One region of the Cupriavidus sp. genome, then DNA from elsewhere that is predicted to be linked to it. Evidence: predicted binding sites of a transcription regulator. Region 1 holds the regulator's gene; the other holds the start of a gene.
The links. The regulator sigma-54, encoded in region 1, starts transcription at its own class of promoters, with help from an activator protein. The targets are predictions, from matches to a motif close to TGGCANGNAANCTGCTTT.
Positions count from the first base shown of each region.

Region 2: a site for sigma-54 is predicted at 4,436-4,453, ahead of urtA (urea ABC transporter substrate-binding protein). Genes of this name have one in related genera too.

Region 1 is NZ_DBHKYV010000001.1:270,434-278,666, forward strand. Features, by position in the region: gene ACO550_RS01230 (ribbon-helix-helix domain-containing protein) at 1-403, shown strand, start outside; gene ACO550_RS01235 (monovalent cation:proton antiporter-2 (CPA2) family protein) at 421-2,400, opposite strand; gene ACO550_RS01240 (KpsF/GutQ family sugar-phosphate isomerase) at 2,560-3,543, shown strand; gene lptC (LPS export ABC transporter periplasmic protein LptC) at 3,547-4,173, shown strand; gene lptA (lipopolysaccharide transport periplasmic protein LptA) at 4,231-4,875, shown strand; gene lptB (LPS export ABC transporter ATP-binding protein) at 4,901-5,701, shown strand; gene ACO550_RS01260 (RNA polymerase factor sigma-54) at 5,846-7,327, shown strand; gene hpf (ribosome hibernation-promoting factor, HPF/YfiA family) at 7,378-7,731, shown strand; gene ACO550_RS01270 (PTS sugar transporter subunit IIA) at 8,209-8,233, shown strand, end outside.
Region 2 is NZ_DBHKYV010000006.1:168,072-176,304, forward strand. Features, by position in the region: gene cyoA (ubiquinol oxidase subunit II) at 245-1,213, shown strand; gene cyoB (cytochrome o ubiquinol oxidase subunit I) at 1,222-3,195, shown strand; gene cyoC (cytochrome o ubiquinol oxidase subunit III) at 3,201-3,845, shown strand; gene cyoD (cytochrome o ubiquinol oxidase subunit IV) at 3,846-4,196, shown strand; gene urtA (urea ABC transporter substrate-binding protein) at 4,517-5,776, shown strand; gene urtB (urea ABC transporter permease subunit UrtB) at 5,885-7,519, shown strand; gene urtC (urea ABC transporter permease subunit UrtC) at 7,521-8,233, shown strand, end outside.

The sequences.
Region 1 (8,233 bases):
GCGGTCGCTGCGTCTACATGGCGTGGCGACCAGCATCCGGCTGGAATCCTTGTTCTGGGAAGTACTCGAGGAACTGGCCCAGCGCGACGGCATGACCGTCAACCAGTTGCTGACGCGGCTTCACGACGAACTGGCCGAGCATCGCGGCGAGGCCTCGCTCTCGGCCAATTTCTCGTCATTTCTGCGCGTGTGCTGCATGCGATACCTGCTGCTACAGAACGAAGGACGGATCCCGGCGGACCACAGCGTGCCGCTGCGTTCGCTGGATGCGCGGGCCGTATTGGCAGACCTCCCCGCGTCGTGGGTCGACCAAGGTGGCGAAGGAAGCTCCCCTCGCCCGCACGCGGGAGAGGGGCCGGGGGAGAGGGCGCGGCGGTTCAAGCAACGACAAGTCGCAGTTTGACCTGCAGGCCCTGTTCCCTACTCGCGCACCAGCCGCTCTTCCGCCGATTCGAGCGCTTCGGGGGTGCCGCGCAGTACGACGATGTCGCCCGGCTCCAGTACGGTTTCGGGCTGGGGATCGAACGCGCGAATCCCGCGCCGGCGCACCGCCGTGACCTCCACCCCGATCCGTTCGAGCCCCAGCGCGCCCAGGCGGCGCCCCACGGCCGTATGCTCGGGCCCCAGCGACACCGAATGTAGCCGCACGGTGTCGCGCTCGACCATGTCTTCCTCGTCGTCGCGGCCGTGGAAATAGCCACGCAGGAGGCTGTAGCGCGCATCACGCGCCTGTTGCACCCCACGTACCACGCGCCGCATCGGCACGCCCAGTAACACCAGCGCGTGCGAAGCCAGCATCAGGCTGCCCTCGATGATCTCGGGCACCACCTCGGTGGCGCCGGCCTTCTGCAGCGTGTCGAGTTCCGAGTCGTCGACGGTCCGCACGATCACCGGCATGGCGGGTGCCAGTTCCTGCACGTGGTGCAATACCTTCACGGCCGACGGCGTATTGGCATAGGTAATCACCACCAGCGCCGCGCGATGGATACCGGCGGCGATCAGCGACTCGCGGCGGCCCGCATCGCCATAGACCACGGTATCGCCAGCCGCGGCGGCCTCGCGTACACGGTCCGGGTCGAGGTCCAGCGCCACATAGGTGATGCCCTCGCGCTCCAGCATATGCGCCAGGTTCTGCCCACTGCGGCCGTAGCCGCAGATGATGGCGTGTTTTTCGGTCTGCAGGCTTTGCGCGGCAATTCGCGTCATGTTGAGCGATTGCATCAGCCATTCGTTGGCCGCAAAACGCAGTACGACGGCATCGCTGTACTGGATCAGGAACGGCGCGGCCAGCATCGACAGCAGCATCGACGCCAGGATCACCTGGATCAGTACCGGATCCACGAGACCCATGCCGTCGATCTGGTTGAGCAGCACGAAGCCGAATTCGCCGGCCTGCGCCAGGCCCAGGCCGGTGCGGATGGCCACCCCCTGCCGCGAGCCGAACAGGCGCGCCAGTCCCGTGATCAGCACGAGCTTGAACACGATGGGAATCACCAGCAGGCCCAGCACCAGCCAGACATGGTCGAGCACCACGCGGATATTCAGCAACATGCCGATGGTGACGAAGAACAGCCCCAGCAGCACATCGCGGAATGGCTTGATGTCCTCCTCCACCTGATGGCGGTACGGCGTCTCGGAGATCAGCATGCCGGCCATGAACGCGCCCAGCGCCATCGACAGGCCCAGCCGCTCGGTCAGCGCGGCCATGCCCAGCGTGACCAACAGCAGGTTCAGCATGAACAGTTCCTGCGACCGGCGCGCCGCCACGATGTGGAACCAGCGGCTCATCAGGCGCTGTCCCAGGAAAAAGATCGCACCCAGGGCCACCACGATCTTGACCGTGGCCTGGCCCAGCGCCCAGGCCAGGTCGCCGGGATCGCGCGACAGGGCCGGGATGATGATCAGCAGCGGCACCACCGCCAGATCCTGGAACAGCAACACGCTGATGATATTGCGGCCGTGCTCGCTCTCGAGCTCCATGCGCTCGGAAAGCATCTTCACGACGATCGCCGTGGACGACATGGCCAGCGCGCCGCCCAGCGCCACCGATGCCTGCCAGGACAACGGAAACATCCAGCTGAAGAGCCAGCTGGCCGGAATCACGACCAGCATCGACAGCGCCACCTGCGAGCCCCCGAGCCCGAACACCAGCCGCTTCATCGCGCGCAGCTTGCTCAGGCTGAATTCCAGCCCGATCGAGAACATCAGGAAGACCACGCCGAATTCCGCCAGGTACTTGGTCTGCCCGGAATCGCTGGCCAGGCCCAGTGCGTGCGGGCCGATCAGGATGCCCACCGCCAGGTAGCCCAGCATCGGCGGCAGTTGCAGCATGCGGAAGGCCACCACGCCGAAAACGGCGGCGGCCAGCAGCACAAGGGTCAGTTCCAGCGGAGAATGCATTCGGGCAGGTCTGGCAGCTTTGAAAGGACCAGCCGGGCACTCGCGCCACGCCGGCATCTGCACCCCGCCGGCAAAAGACGGCAAGCGCGACGGTCGCCGCGGCCCACAGGCGGGTAGCCGGGCCAGGCGCCATCGCATTCGTTGGTATACTCCAGCGCCATGATAGCCAATTTCGATGCGAATCGAGCACTCGAGCTCGCCCGCCATACCCTCCAGATCGAGGCCGACGCCGTTTCCGCGCTGGCCGGGCGCCTGACGCCCGAATTTGCCAAGGCGGTTGAGATGATTCTCGGCTGCACCGGCCGCGTGGTCGTGTCCGGCATCGGCAAGTCCGGCCATATCGGACGCAAGGTGGCTGCCACGCTGGCGTCCACCGGTACGCCCTCGTTCTTCGTGCACCCGGCCGAGGCCAGCCACGGCGACCTTGGCATGATCACGCGCGACGACGTGCTGGTCGCCTTTTCGAATTCCGGCGAAACGGCCGAATTGCTCTCGATCATCCCGATCGTGAAACGGATTGGCGCCGGCTTGATCTCGGTCACCGGCAACCCGGAATCGAATCTGGCCAAGCTGTCCGATGCGCACCTCGATGGCGCCGTGGCCCAGGAAGCCTGCCCGCTGAACCTGGCCCCGACGGCCAGCACCACGGCCGCACTGGCGCTGGGCGATGCCCTGGCGGTGGCCGTGCTCGACGCCCGCGGTTTTGGCGAGGAAGACTTTGCCCGCTCGCATCCGGGTGGCGCACTGGGCCGCAAGCTGCTGACCCATGTGCGCGACGTGATGCGCACCGGCAATGCCGTGCCGGAAGTTCGTGAAAACACGCCGCTGGCCCAGGCGCTGATGGAAATCACGCGCAAGGGCATGGCCATGACCGCCGTGGTGGACCCCGACGGCAAGGCCGTGGGCGTGTTCACCGACGGCGACCTGCGCCGCCTGCTGGAAACGCCGCGCGACTGGAAGACGGTACCGATCGGTGATGTCATGCATCGCAACCCGCGTACGGTGCACCAGGACCATCTGGCCGTGGAAGCCGTTGAAATCATGGAAGCCAACCGTATCAACCAGTTGCTGGTCGTCGATGACGACGGTCGCCTGGCGGGCGCGTTGCACATCCATGACCTGACCCGCGCCAAGGTCATCTGAACGATGCCCGACTTCCTGTCCAGACTCACCGGCCTGATCATGCGGCTGCTGCCGCTGCTGCTGATGGCGATCGTCGCCGGCAGCACGTTCTGGCTGGTGCAGTTGAACTCGCCGCGCGAGGATGCCGAGAAGTCGAGCGCCAAGCGCCACGAGCCAGACTACTGGATGGAGCGTTTCTCGGCCACCGAACTGGCCGAGGATGGCTCCACCAAGATGCGTTTCACTGGCGTGAAGATGGTCCATTACGAAGACGACCAGACCTACGACGTGACCACGCCGGCGATGCGCGCCTACGAGCCGGACCGCCCGCCCGTGACGGCCAATGCCAACCGGGGTGTGATGAACGCCGAAGGCTCGGTGATCGATCTCTACGGCAACGCGTTCATCGTGCGCCAGGCCGGAGCGGATGTGTCGAAGGACCCGCGCATGACCGCGGCGTCGCAATACTTCCAGCTTCTGGTCAACGACGACATCGTCAAGACCGACAAGCCGGTGCAACTCACGCGCGGTCCGTCGGTGATGACGGCCAATGGCCTGATCTTCAACAACGTCACCCGCGAAGTACAATTGCTGGGCAACGTGCGGGGCACCATCATCATGAACTCGCCGGGACAGCCCAAGACCCAATAATCCGCCGGGCAGGCAGCATCGCCCAGGCCGCAGTCCTTACCTCACCACTCGCCTAACATGACCGCATCCCTGACGACATTGTCCTGTCGCCGCATCGCGCCCGCCCTTCTGGCCGCCGCCGCCCTTGGCCTGACGCTGGCCGCGCCGGCGTTTGCCGAGCGCGCCGACCAGGGCAAGCCGCTGGTGCTGGAGGCCGACAACGCCAGCTACGATGACGTCAAGCAGATCTATAACCTCACCGGCAACGTGGTGCTGACCAAGGGCACGATGGTGCTGAAGTCCGATGCGGCCGAACTGCGCACCGACCCCGAGGGCTACCAGTACGCCATCGCCACGGCCAAGCCGGGCCGCCAGGCCTATATCCGCCAGAAGCGCGACGGCGTGGATGAATACATCGACGGCTGGGGCGACCGTATCGAATACGACGGGAAGTCCGAGATCAACAAGCTGATTGGCCACGCCCGTGCGGCGCGCGTCTCCGGCGTCGGTGCAAAGATCATCGACGAGATCCGCGGTGCCTTGATCACCTACGACAGCCGCAACGAGTTCTACACGGCCACCGGCGGCGACAGCAACACCACGGGGGGCAACTCGTCCGGCCGCGTGCGCGCCGTGCTGTCGCCGCGCGCCGATGCCAGCGCACCAGCCGCCGCAGGCGCGCCGCTGGACCTCAAGCCATCCACCACGCCCGCCAAGCCCTGAACGCCTTACTCCCAGCCAGTCCCCGATGAACGATTCCGCCACGCTCGCAGCCTCCGCCTCGTCCCCCGCGTCCGCCGTCCGCGCCGACAGCAGCACGCTGGTCGTGCGACACCTGAAGAAGCGCTACGGCACCCGCACGGTGGTCAAGGATGTGTCGCTCGACGTGAAGAGCGGCGAGGTGGTGGGCCTGCTGGGTCCGAACGGCGCCGGCAAGACCACCTCGTTCTACATGATCGTGGGCCTGGTGGCGCTCGACGAAGGCGATATCGTGCTCGACGACCAGCACATCAGCGGGCTGGCCATTCATGAACGCGCCCGCATGGGGCTGTCGTACCTGCCGCAGGAAGCTTCGGTATTCCGCAAGCTCAATGTCGAAGAGAACATCCGCGCGGTGCTGGAACTGCAGGTGGAAAAAGGCAAGTCGTTGCCAAAGGCCGAGATCGATCGCCGGCTCGACTCCCTGCTCGACGACCTGCAGATCGCCCACTTGCGCAACAACCCGGCACTGTCGCTGTCCGGAGGCGAGCGCCGCCGCGTGGAAATTGCGCGCGCGCTGGCCTCGTCGCCGCGTTTTATCCTGCTGGACGAACCGTTCGCCGGCGTGGACCCGATTGCGGTGGGTGAAATCCAGCGCATCGTCAGTTTCCTGAAGGCACGCAATATCGGCGTGCTGATCACCGACCACAACGTGCGCGAGACGCTGGGCATCTGCGACCACGCCTACATCATCAGCGAAGGCACCGTGCTGGCTGCCGGCCAGCCCGAGGAAATCATCGCCAACGAATCCGTGCGACGCGTCTACCTGGGCGAGAATTTCCGCATGTAACGCCTGATGGCGATGTCCTACGGGACATGCGCCGAACCGTGCGATTCGTCAACTAGCCGTTGTCGATCACGGCGTCACAGCGATAGCTGATTGCGATAGCAATTTCCGTTCCAACAACGGAAAGATGCGCATAGAATAGGTCGCATGAAACCATCGCTTCAGCTCCGACTTTCCCAGCATCTGGCCCTGACGCCGCAACTGCAGCAATCGATCCGGTTGTTGCAGCTCTCCACGCTGGAGTTGCAGCAGGAAGTGGAGCAGGCGCTGACGGAAAACCCGCTGCTCGAACGCGAGAACGACTGGATCGAGAGCCCGCTGCGCGTGGCGGCGGACGGTTCGGTGAACCTGCAGACCGCGCCGGCCCCGGCGCCCGCCGAACCGCAGTCCAATGGCGAGGATCGTGCCGAAGGCGCCGCCGGCGGCGACGAGGACAGCTTTGGCGATTCCGGCACCGAGGACTATGGCAACGACTGGAGCCTCGACGATTTCGCGCGCCGCCCGCAAGGCGACGAGGACGAGAAGACGCCGATGCAGTTGCGCGATGCCGATCCCACGCTGCGCGAGTTCCTGATGGAGCAGCTCACGCCGCTGAAGATTTCCACGCGCGACAAGGGCCTGGCGATCTTCCTGATCGAATCGCTCGACGACGACGGATACCTCGGGGCGTCACTCGAGGAAATCTGCACGGAACTCCCGGAAGAACTCGAGTTCGAAGTCGATGAAGTGCAGGCGATCCTGACGCTGCTGCAGAGCTTTGATCCGCCCGGCGTGGGCGCACGCAATGCCGCGGAATGCCTGAGCCTGCAACTGCGACGACTCAAGCATCCGCAGCGCGAACTGGCATTGTCGATCGTCAATCATCATCTGGAACTGCTTGCCGTGCGCGATTACACGCGGCTCAAGAAAGCGCTTCAGGTTGACGAAATAGCATTAAAGGCGGCGCATGATCTGATCCGCTCGCTGGCACCGTATCCAGGACATGCGTATAGCCGTCCGGAAGCAGATTTCGTGGTGCCGGATGTGTTCGTGCGCAAGAGCGGTAGCGGCTGGATTGCGCAACTCAATCCGGACGTGATGCCACGCCTGCGCATCAACGACATGTACGCGCAGATTTTGCGCGGTGCAAAAGGAGAAGCGGGTGCCGCAGGACTGCAGCAGAAGCTGCAGGAAGCGCGGTGGCTCATCAAGAACATTCAGCAGCGTTTCGACACGATCCTGCGTGTGGCGCAGGCAATTGTCGAACGTCAGAAGAACTTTTTTTCGCACGGGGAAATAGCAATGCGCCCCTTGGTTTTGCGGGAAATAGCCGATACACTCGGTTTACATGAGTCGACCATTTCCCGGGTGACCACGAACAAATACATGGCCACGCCAATGGGTACTTTCGAACTGAAGTACTTCTTTGGTAGCCACGTCTCCACGGAGACGGGCGGCGCGGCCTCATCCACGGCGATCCGCGCGCTGATCAAGCAACTGATAGGAGCCGAAGACCCCAGGAATCCCCTTTCCGACAGCCGCATCGCCGAATTGCTGGGCGAACAGGGCTTTGTGGTCGCACGCCGCACGGTGGCCAAATACCGCGAAGCGCTGAAAATCCCCGCAGTCAATCTCCGCAAGTCTTTGTAGCCGAGCCGCAACCGCCTGCCTGGTGCGGCTCTTTCAGAAGGAGAAGCGCTATGAACTTCAAGATCAGTGGACACCACCTCGACATCACGCCGCCGCTGCGTGAGTATGTGGAAACGAAACTGGAGAGGATTGTCAGGCATTTCGATCAGGTCATTGGCGTGAGCGTGCTGCTATCTGTCGACAACCACAAGGAAAAGGACCGGCGTCAGTACGCGGAAATCAATCTGCATCTCAAGGGCAAGGACATCTTCGTCGAAGCGCATCATGAAGACCTGTATGCGGCGATCGACTCTCTGGTCGACAAGCTCGACCGGCAAGTGATCCGCTACAAGGACCGCGTGCAAGGGCACGACCGGGAAGCGGTCAAGTATCAGATGGCCGCTGAGCAGCTACAGCAACAATAAGGCGGCAACCCATTGAAGGTTGCTCCCTGAGAGGATCGATAAGAAGAGATAAAGCCGCGCATTTGCGCGGCTTTTTTGATGCTCCGGTGCCGGGCAGCCACCACGCGGCTCGTTACCTTGACGCCACGCTCGCCGCGATTAGATTTGGCCGGGGGTGTTCGCAAGGCGCGCCGCTCGGTGTATGCTGCGCCATACAAAACCACAGGCAGAACGGTCCCGATGTACCGGCCTGGCATACCGTGCGGCAAACGACCGTACGATGCCGGCGGCGACTCCGGGTGGGCACACCGGTCGGCAAGTTCGCGGCACCACCCGCGGCGCCGGCGCTGCAATGCACAAGTGCATGGCAGCCCTGCTCTATAATGGCCGGACGCTCCAATGCGGGCGTCTTCATAGCACTCAATATCCTGTTTGCCCCAACTCGGCGGGCTGGTCCATGCGCGCCGGCTTGCCACTCAGACTTCTCGTGCATCGCCCATGAATCGTTTGGCCAAACTGCTGC
Region 2 (8,233 bases), on a different contig from region 1:
GCAGTCGGTTACCTCAGCGCACGCTTCCGCCCCCGGCGTTTCGCGCACGCAGTCGTCAGTTGCTGTCCAGCCGCGCTCATGGCGTTGCCCGGCCGCATGGTCCGCAGGCGTTTGCATCGCCCTTTTCGCACGCGCCACTTGGACACGTCCCCGGTTTTCCCCAGCCCAGCCAGCCTGTTGCCTTGTGCAGCGGGTGGCGGTGCCACGCTTGTGCACAGGCGTGGCGCAACCAGACCGTCGTGACATGAAGACACCAACAATGCCGCGCCTGACGCGGTTCCTGCCTTGCCTTGGCCTGCTCCTGCTGGCCGGCTGCGACTTCGCGCTGATGAACCCGAAAGGGCAGGTCGGCGTGGACATCAAGGGCATCATCCTGATTGCCACCTGGCTGATGCTGCTGGTCGTGGTACCAGTGATCATCCTGACGATCGTGTTCGCGTGGAAGTATCGCGCCAGCAACAAGTCGGCCACCTATGATCCCGACTGGTCGCACTCGACCCGGATCGAAGTGGTGGTATGGCTGATCCCGTGCCTGATCATCATCGCGCTGGGCATCATCACCTGGAAGTCGTCGCACGATCTCGACCCGTACAAGCCGCTCGAATCGAACGTCAAGCCGGTTACCGTCGAAGCCGTGGCGATGAACTGGAAATGGCTGTTCATCTATCCGGAACTGAAGATCGCGACGGTCAACCAGCTGGCACTGCCGGTCGGCACCCCGGTGAACTTCAAGATCACGTCGGATTCGATCATGAATTCGTTCTTCATCCCGCAACTGGGTAGCCAGGTCTACGCCATGGCCGGGATGGAAACCAAGCTGCACCTCATCGCCAATGAAGCCGGCACGTTCGACGGCATGTCCGCCAACTACAGCGGCGGCGGCTTCTCGGGCATGAAATTCAAGGCCATCGCCATGTCGAACTTCGAGTTCGACAAGTGGGTGGAGCAGGTGCGCGCGTCCAGCAAACAGCTCGCTTCGGAGGACTACAAGGTCCTGGCCAAGCCGAGCGAGGCAGAACCGGTGACGTACTTCGGCCGCGTCGAAGACGGTCTGTTCACCGGTGTCCTGCACCAGTACATGGGCCACGACGGCCGTGCGGTCGCCCGCGAAGGTTTCGATGGCGGTCCGGTCTGCACGTCGCGTAACACGCTCGGCGAAGAGCGTGTGTCCCTGACCACGCCGGCCACGCCGGCCGTGGGCGCGCAAATCTAGGAGCAATGATGTTTGGCAAATTGAGTTTGTCGGCGATTCCGTTTCATGAGCCGATCATCATGGTCACACTGACCGCCGTCGCCCTTGGCGGGCTGGCGCTGCTCGGTGCGATCTCGTATTTCAAGAAGTGGGGTTACCTGTGGACCGAGTGGATTACCTCGGTCGACCACAAGCGCATCGGCATCATGTACTCGCTGGTGGCGCTGATCATGCTGCTGCGCGGCTTTGCCGACGCGATCATGATGCGTACCCAACTGGCGGTGGCCACCAATGGCGCCACCGGTTTCCTGCCGCCCGAGCACTATGACCAGGTGTTCACGGCCCACGGCGTGATCATGATCTTCTTCGTGGCCATGCCGCTGATGACGGGCCTGATGAACCTCGTGGTGCCGCTGCAGATCGGCGCGCGCGACGTGGCGTTCCCGTTCCTGAACACGCTGAGCTTCTGGCTGTTCGTGGCCGGCGCGCTGCTGGTGAACGTGTCGCTGGGCGTTGGTGAATTCGCGCGTACCGGCTGGCTGGCCTACCCGCCGCTGTCGGGCCTGGACTACAGCCCTGGCGTGGGGGTGGACTACTACCTCTGGTCGTTGCAGATCTCAGGGCTGGGCACGTTGCTGACCGGCGTGAACTTCCTGGTGACGATCCTGAAGATGCGCGCCCCGGGCATGACGCTGATGCGCATGCCGGTGTTCACCTGGACCGTGCTGTGCACCAACGTGCTGATCGTGGCCGCCTTCCCGGTGCTGACGGTGTCGCTGGCACTGCTGGGCCTGGACCGCTACTTCGACATGCACTTCTTCACGAACGATGGCGGCGGTAACGCCATGATGTACGTGAACCTGATCTGGATCTGGGGCCACCCCGAGGTCTACATCCTGGTGCTGCCGGCATTCGGCATCTTCTCGGAAATCATTGCCACGTTCTCGGGCAAGAAGCTGTTCGGCTACAAGTCGATGGTGTACGCGACCAGCGCGATCATGGTGCTGTCGTTCATCGTGTGGCTGCACCACTTCTTCACGATGGGCTCCGGCGCCAACGTGAATGCGTTCTTCGGCATCACGACGATGATCATCTCGATCCCGACCGGCGTGAAGATCTTCAACTGGCTGTTCACGATGTACCGTGGCCGCGTGCAATTCACGTCGCCGGTGCTGTGGACGCTGGGCTTCATGATCACGTTCGTGATCGGTGGCATGACCGGCGTGCTGATGGCCGTGCCGGCTGCCGACTTCGTGCTGCACAACAGCCTGTTCCTGATCGCCCACTTCCACAACGTGATCATCGGCGGTGTGCTGTTCGGCTACCTGGCCGGCATCACCTACTGGTGGCCGAAGGCGTTCGGCTTCAAGCTGAACGAACGCCTGGGCAAGTGCGCGTTCTGGTGCTGGATCGTCGGTTTCTACTTCGCGTTCATGCCGCTGTACGTGCTGGGCCTGATGGGCATGACCCGTCGCCTGAACCACACCAACAACCCGGAATGGACGCCCTGGCTGCATCTGGCCGTGGTGGGCGTGGTGTTCGTGGCGCTGGGCATCTTCTTCCAGGTGCTGCAGATCGTGGTGTCGATCCGCGACCGCAAGAAGCTGGCCGACGTGACTGGCGACCCGTGGGGTGGCCGTACGCTGGAATGGGCCACTTCGTCGCCGCCGCCGTTCTACAACTTCGCGCACACCCCGGTGGTGCGTGACCTGGACGCGTTCACCGACATGAAGGCGCGTGGCGAGACCATGCGCACCGACGGCTTCGAGCAGATCCATATGCCGAAGAACACGGCTGCCGGCTTCTACATGGGTGCCTGGAGCCTGGCGCTGGGCTTCGCGCTGGTCTGGCACATCTGGTGGCTTGCCGCCGTGGGCCTGGTGGGCATGGTGGTGGCGTTCATCCGCCGCGCCAACGATGACCACATCGACTACTACGTGCCGGCCTCCGAGGTCGAGCAAATCGAAACGCGCTATCAGCAGCGCATTGCTGCCCAGGGCTGATAACCATGTCGACAGAAGTTCTTGACCGCTTTGGGGCGCAAGCCCCCGCGCATGCGCACTCGCACGACGAGGCGCACGACCACGCCCATCACGACACCAGCGAGAACACGATCTTCGGGTTCTGGCTGTACCTGATGAGCGACTGCATCCTGTTCGCGTGCCTGTTCGCCGCGTTCGCCGTCCTGCGCGGCGAAGTGGCGGGTGGCCCGTCGGGCAAGGAGCTGTTCGAGCTCAACTACGTGCTCGTGGAAACCGCCATCCTGCTGTTCTCGTCGATCACCTATGGCTTTGCCATGGTGTCGCTGCAGAACCAGCAGAAGGGCCGCGTGATGTTCTGGCTGTTCGTGACGTTCCTGCTTGGCGCCGGCTTCATGGCGATGGAAATCAACGAATTCGCGCACCTGATCCATGAAGGCGCCGGCCCAAGCCGCAGCGCGTTCCTGTCGTCGTTCTTCACGCTAGTGGGTACTCACGGCCTGCACGTGGCGAGCGGCATGGTGTGGATGCTGGTGCTGATGTACCAGCTGTCGAAGAAGGGCCTGACCCCGGCCGTGTCCAAGCGCCTGAACTGCCTCAGCCTGTTCTGGCACTTTCTGGACGTGGTCTGGATTGGTGTGTTCACCGTCGTCTACCTGATGGGAGCAATGTAAATGGCACAGCAACACGCTACGACCGCCCACGGCGCGTCGCATGGCCACAGCAGCGTCAAGTCGTATGTGATCGGCTTCGTGCTGGCAGTGATCCTGACCGTGATCCCGTTCAAGATCGTGATGGACGGCTCGATCGATCGTGCCACCACGCTCTGGATCATCCTCGGCATGGCCGTGGTCCAGATCATCGTGCACCTGAAGTACTTCCTGCACCTGGACGGTACCGACGGCCAGCGCTGGAACGTGATGGCGCTGCTGTTCACGGTATTGATCCTGTTCATCGTGCTGGCCGGTTCGCTCTGGATCATGCACAACATGAACGCCAACATGATGCCGTGGATGTCGAAGTAAGCTTCCTCGCATGCTGTTGAAGAACGGGACCCCCAGGGGTCCCGTTTTTTTTTGCTTGCCGGACAAGTGGCATTCGAACGGTGCGCACGGCACCGATCGCACCCCGGCATGCACCGCTTCGTTGCCATGCACGCTGCCGGTGCACAGCCGCCTTCATCGGGCTTCACCAGCCTGGCACCGACATGGTGCGTCGCATTCTTCCCTTCGCCGATTTGTCACGTCGCCGTTGCCCCCAGCCATGGCACGCTAGTTGCAGAAGCATCACCCGGGGTGCGTAGTCCCTAATCACACACGACAAACTGGACGAACTGGGAGCTGCAATGAAACGACGTGACATGCTGAAGCTGTCGGCGGTAGCCGCCGCGGCGATGATCGGTACCAGCCCGCTGATGGCGCAAACCAAGGAACCGATCAAGATCGGCATCCTGCACTCGCTGTCGGGCACGATGGCCATCTCCGAGACGTCGCTCAAGGACGTGGCGCTGATGACGATCGACGAGATCAACAAGAGCGGTGGCGTGCTGGGCCGCAAGCTCGAGCCCGTGGTGGTGGACCCCGCGTCGAACTGGCCGCTGTTCGCCGAAAAGGCCCGTCAGCTGATCACCAAGGACAAGGTTGCCGTGACGTTCGGTTGCTGGACATCGGTGTCGCGCAAGTCGGTGCTCCCGGTCTATGAAGAGACCAACGCGCTGCTGTTCTACCCGGTGCAGTACGAAGGCGAGGAAATGTCGAAGAACGTGTTCTACACGGGCGCGGCACCGAACCAGCAGGCGATCCCGGCCGTGGAATACCTGATGAGCAAGGAAGGCGGCGGTGCCAAGCGCTTCTTCCTGCTGGGTACCGACTACGTCTATCCGCGTACCACCAACAAGATCCTGCGCGCGTTCCTGAAGAGCAAGGGCGTTGCCGACAAGGATATCGAAGAGGTCTACACCCCGTTCGGCCATAGCGACTACCAGACCATCGTCGCCAACATCAAGAAGTTCTCGCAGGGCGGCAAGACGGCCGTGATCTCGACCATCAACGGCGATTCGAACGTGCCGTTCTACAAGGAACTGGGCAACGCCGGGCTGAAGGCCAAGGACGTGCCGGTGGTGGCGTTCTCGGTGGGTGAAGAGGAACTGCGCGGCATCGACACCAAGCCGCTGGTGGGCCATCTGGCCGCATGGAACTACTTCATGTCGGTCAAGAATCCTGAGAACGATGCGTTCAAGAAGCAATGGGCGGCTTGGGTCAAGGCCAACAACCTGCCCGGCGGCGACAAGCGCGTGACCAACGATCCGATGGAAGCCACCTACGTCGGCATCCATATGTGGGCCCAGGCCGTGAAGAAGGCCGGTACGACCGATGTGGACAAGGTCCGCGCGGCCATGTACGGCCAGACCTTCAAGTCGCCGGACGGCTTCACCCTGACGATGGGCGACAACCATCACCTCTACAAGCCGGTGATGATCGGCGAAGTCAAGGGTGACGGCCAGTTCAACGTGGTCTGGAAGACGCCGAAGCCGATCCGTGCACAACCGTGGAGCCCGTTCATCGCGGGTAACGAAGGCAAGGCCGACAAGGTCGGCGGCAACTAAGCCAGCCGATAGCCTTGGCTATGCAACCCCTCTCCCGCACAGCGGGAGAGGGGAGCAACCCAGAGACGAACACAAGACGCGAATCATCGCGCCACACCAGGCTCCTGAATGCACCGATCCATCCCGTCATGGCTGCGCGCCATGCTTGCCGCGCTGCTGTTGGCCGCGGCCCCGCTGTGGGCGGCTACGCCACTGACGCAGGCGGACCTGAAGCCGCTGGCCGAAGACGATTTCGACGCCAAGACCGCCGCATTGGCCAAGGTCACGCAGGCGCCCGCCGAACAGGCCGGCCCGATCCTGAAGGCGCTGCAGGACGATGCGCTGCAATACGCGCCCTCGGTCGGCATGGTGCGCCAGGACGGCGACAAGACCTTCGATGCGATCACGGGCCAGCCTGTGACGGTGAAGGCCGGCGAACTCGAATCCCTGACATTGAATAACAGCCTGCGGGCCGTCGTCGACAGTGCCGCGAGCAGCCTGCTGCTGCAGTCGCCGGACATCGCGGTACGCACGCAGGCCATCAACACGCTGTTCGAACAGCCCGAAAGCGCCTCGCGCGATGCCGTCGAAGCGGCGCGCAAGGCCGAAGCCGATGCGGGCCTGCGCATGCGCCTGGACGTGATCTGGGCCAATACGGTGCTGGCACAGGGTACCGATGCCACGCGCGACGCGCGCCTGGAAGCCATTGGCATCCTGGGCAAGGACAGCAATCCGCAATCGCGCCAGAAGCTGATGCCGCTGGTGGAGAAGGACGATGCCGGCAAGTACCGCGAAGCCGACGAAGGCGTGCGCGTGGCCGCGCAAAAGGCAATCGACCAGTTGCGTAGCGACCAGCGTCGCGCCGATCTGCTCGGCAACCTGTTTGCCGGCCTGAGCCTGGGCAGCGTGCTGCTGCTGGCCGCGCTGGGCCTGGCCATTACCTACGGACTGATCGGCGTCATCAATATGGCGCACGGCGAGTTCCTGATGATCGGGGCCTATGCCACCTACGTGGTCCAGACGCTGTTCCGCGCTTATGCACCGAACGCGTTCGACTGGTATCTCGTGGCGGCGCTGCCGGCGTCGTTCCTGGCCGCGGGCGTGGTCGGATTCGCGCTCGAACGGATCGTGCTGCGCCATCTCTATGGCCGTCCGCTCGAAACGCTGCTGGCTACGTTCGGTGTCAGCCTGCTGCTGATGCAGGCCGTGCGCACGATCTTCGGTGCACAGAACGTGGAGGTGGCCAACCCGGTCTGGATGAGCGGTGGCTTCGAGGCCATGGCCGGGCTGGTGATTCCGTATAACCGCGTGGTCATCATCCTGTTTGCACTCGGCGTGGTGGCCGTGGCGTGGGCCGTGCTGAACCGCACGCGCCTGGGCCTGTTCGTGCGCGCCACGACGCAGAACCGCACCATGGCGGCCTGCGTGGGCGTGCGTACGTGGAAGGTGGACAGCTACGCGTTTGCGTTCGGCGCCGGTATTGCCGGGCTGGGCGGCTGCGCGCTGTCGCAGATCGGCAATGTCGGCCCCGACCTGGGGCAGGCATACATCATCGATTCGTTCATGGTCGTGGTGCTGGGCGGGGTGGGCCAACTGGCCGGCACCATCGTCGGCGCGTTCGGCCTGGGCATCATCAACAAGTTCATCGAGCCGTTCTACGGTGCGGTGCTGGCCAAGATCTTTGTCCTGGTGCTGATCGTGCTCTTCATCCAGAAGCGCCCGCAGGGACTTTTCGCGCTCAAGGGGCGCAGCGCGGAGGCCTGACATGAGCAGCTTTCAATCGAAATCCGGCAAGGCGTTCCGCCTCTCGGTGCCTGAGCGCCAGCCATTGTTCTCGGGCCGGGTGTGGACGTTGCTGGTGGCGTTGACCCTGGTCGTGGCGATCGGCGTGCCGATCTGCGCGCTGGTGTTGCCCGAAGGCCATCCACTGTATCTGTCGGCCTACGCGCTGACGCTGATCGGCAAGATCATGTGCTTTGCGCTGGCCGCCATTGCGCTGGACCTCGTGTGGGGCTACTGCGGCATCCTGAGCCTCGGACACGGCCTGTTCTTCGCGCTGGGCGGCTATGCGATGGGCATGTACCTGATGCGCTCGATCGGACGTGAAGGCGTCTACAAGAGCGACCTGCCCGACTTCATGGTGTTCCTGGACTGGAAGGAACTGCCGTGGTTCTGGCATGGCACCGAGCACCTGCCTTACGCGCTGCTGCTGGTGGTGCTGGTGCCGGGCGTGCTGGCCTGGCTGTTCGGGTACTTCGCGTTCCGTTCGCGCATCAAGGGCGTGTACCTGTCGATCATCACGCAGGCCATGACCTATGCGGCGATGCTGCTGTTCTTCCGCAACGAGACCGGTTTCGGCGGCAACAACGGCTTCACCGATTTCAAGCGCATTGCCGGCTTTGCCGTGGCCGCACCGCAAACGCGTACCGCGCTGTTCGTGCTGACGTTCCTGGCGCTGGTGGCCGGCTTCATCGCATG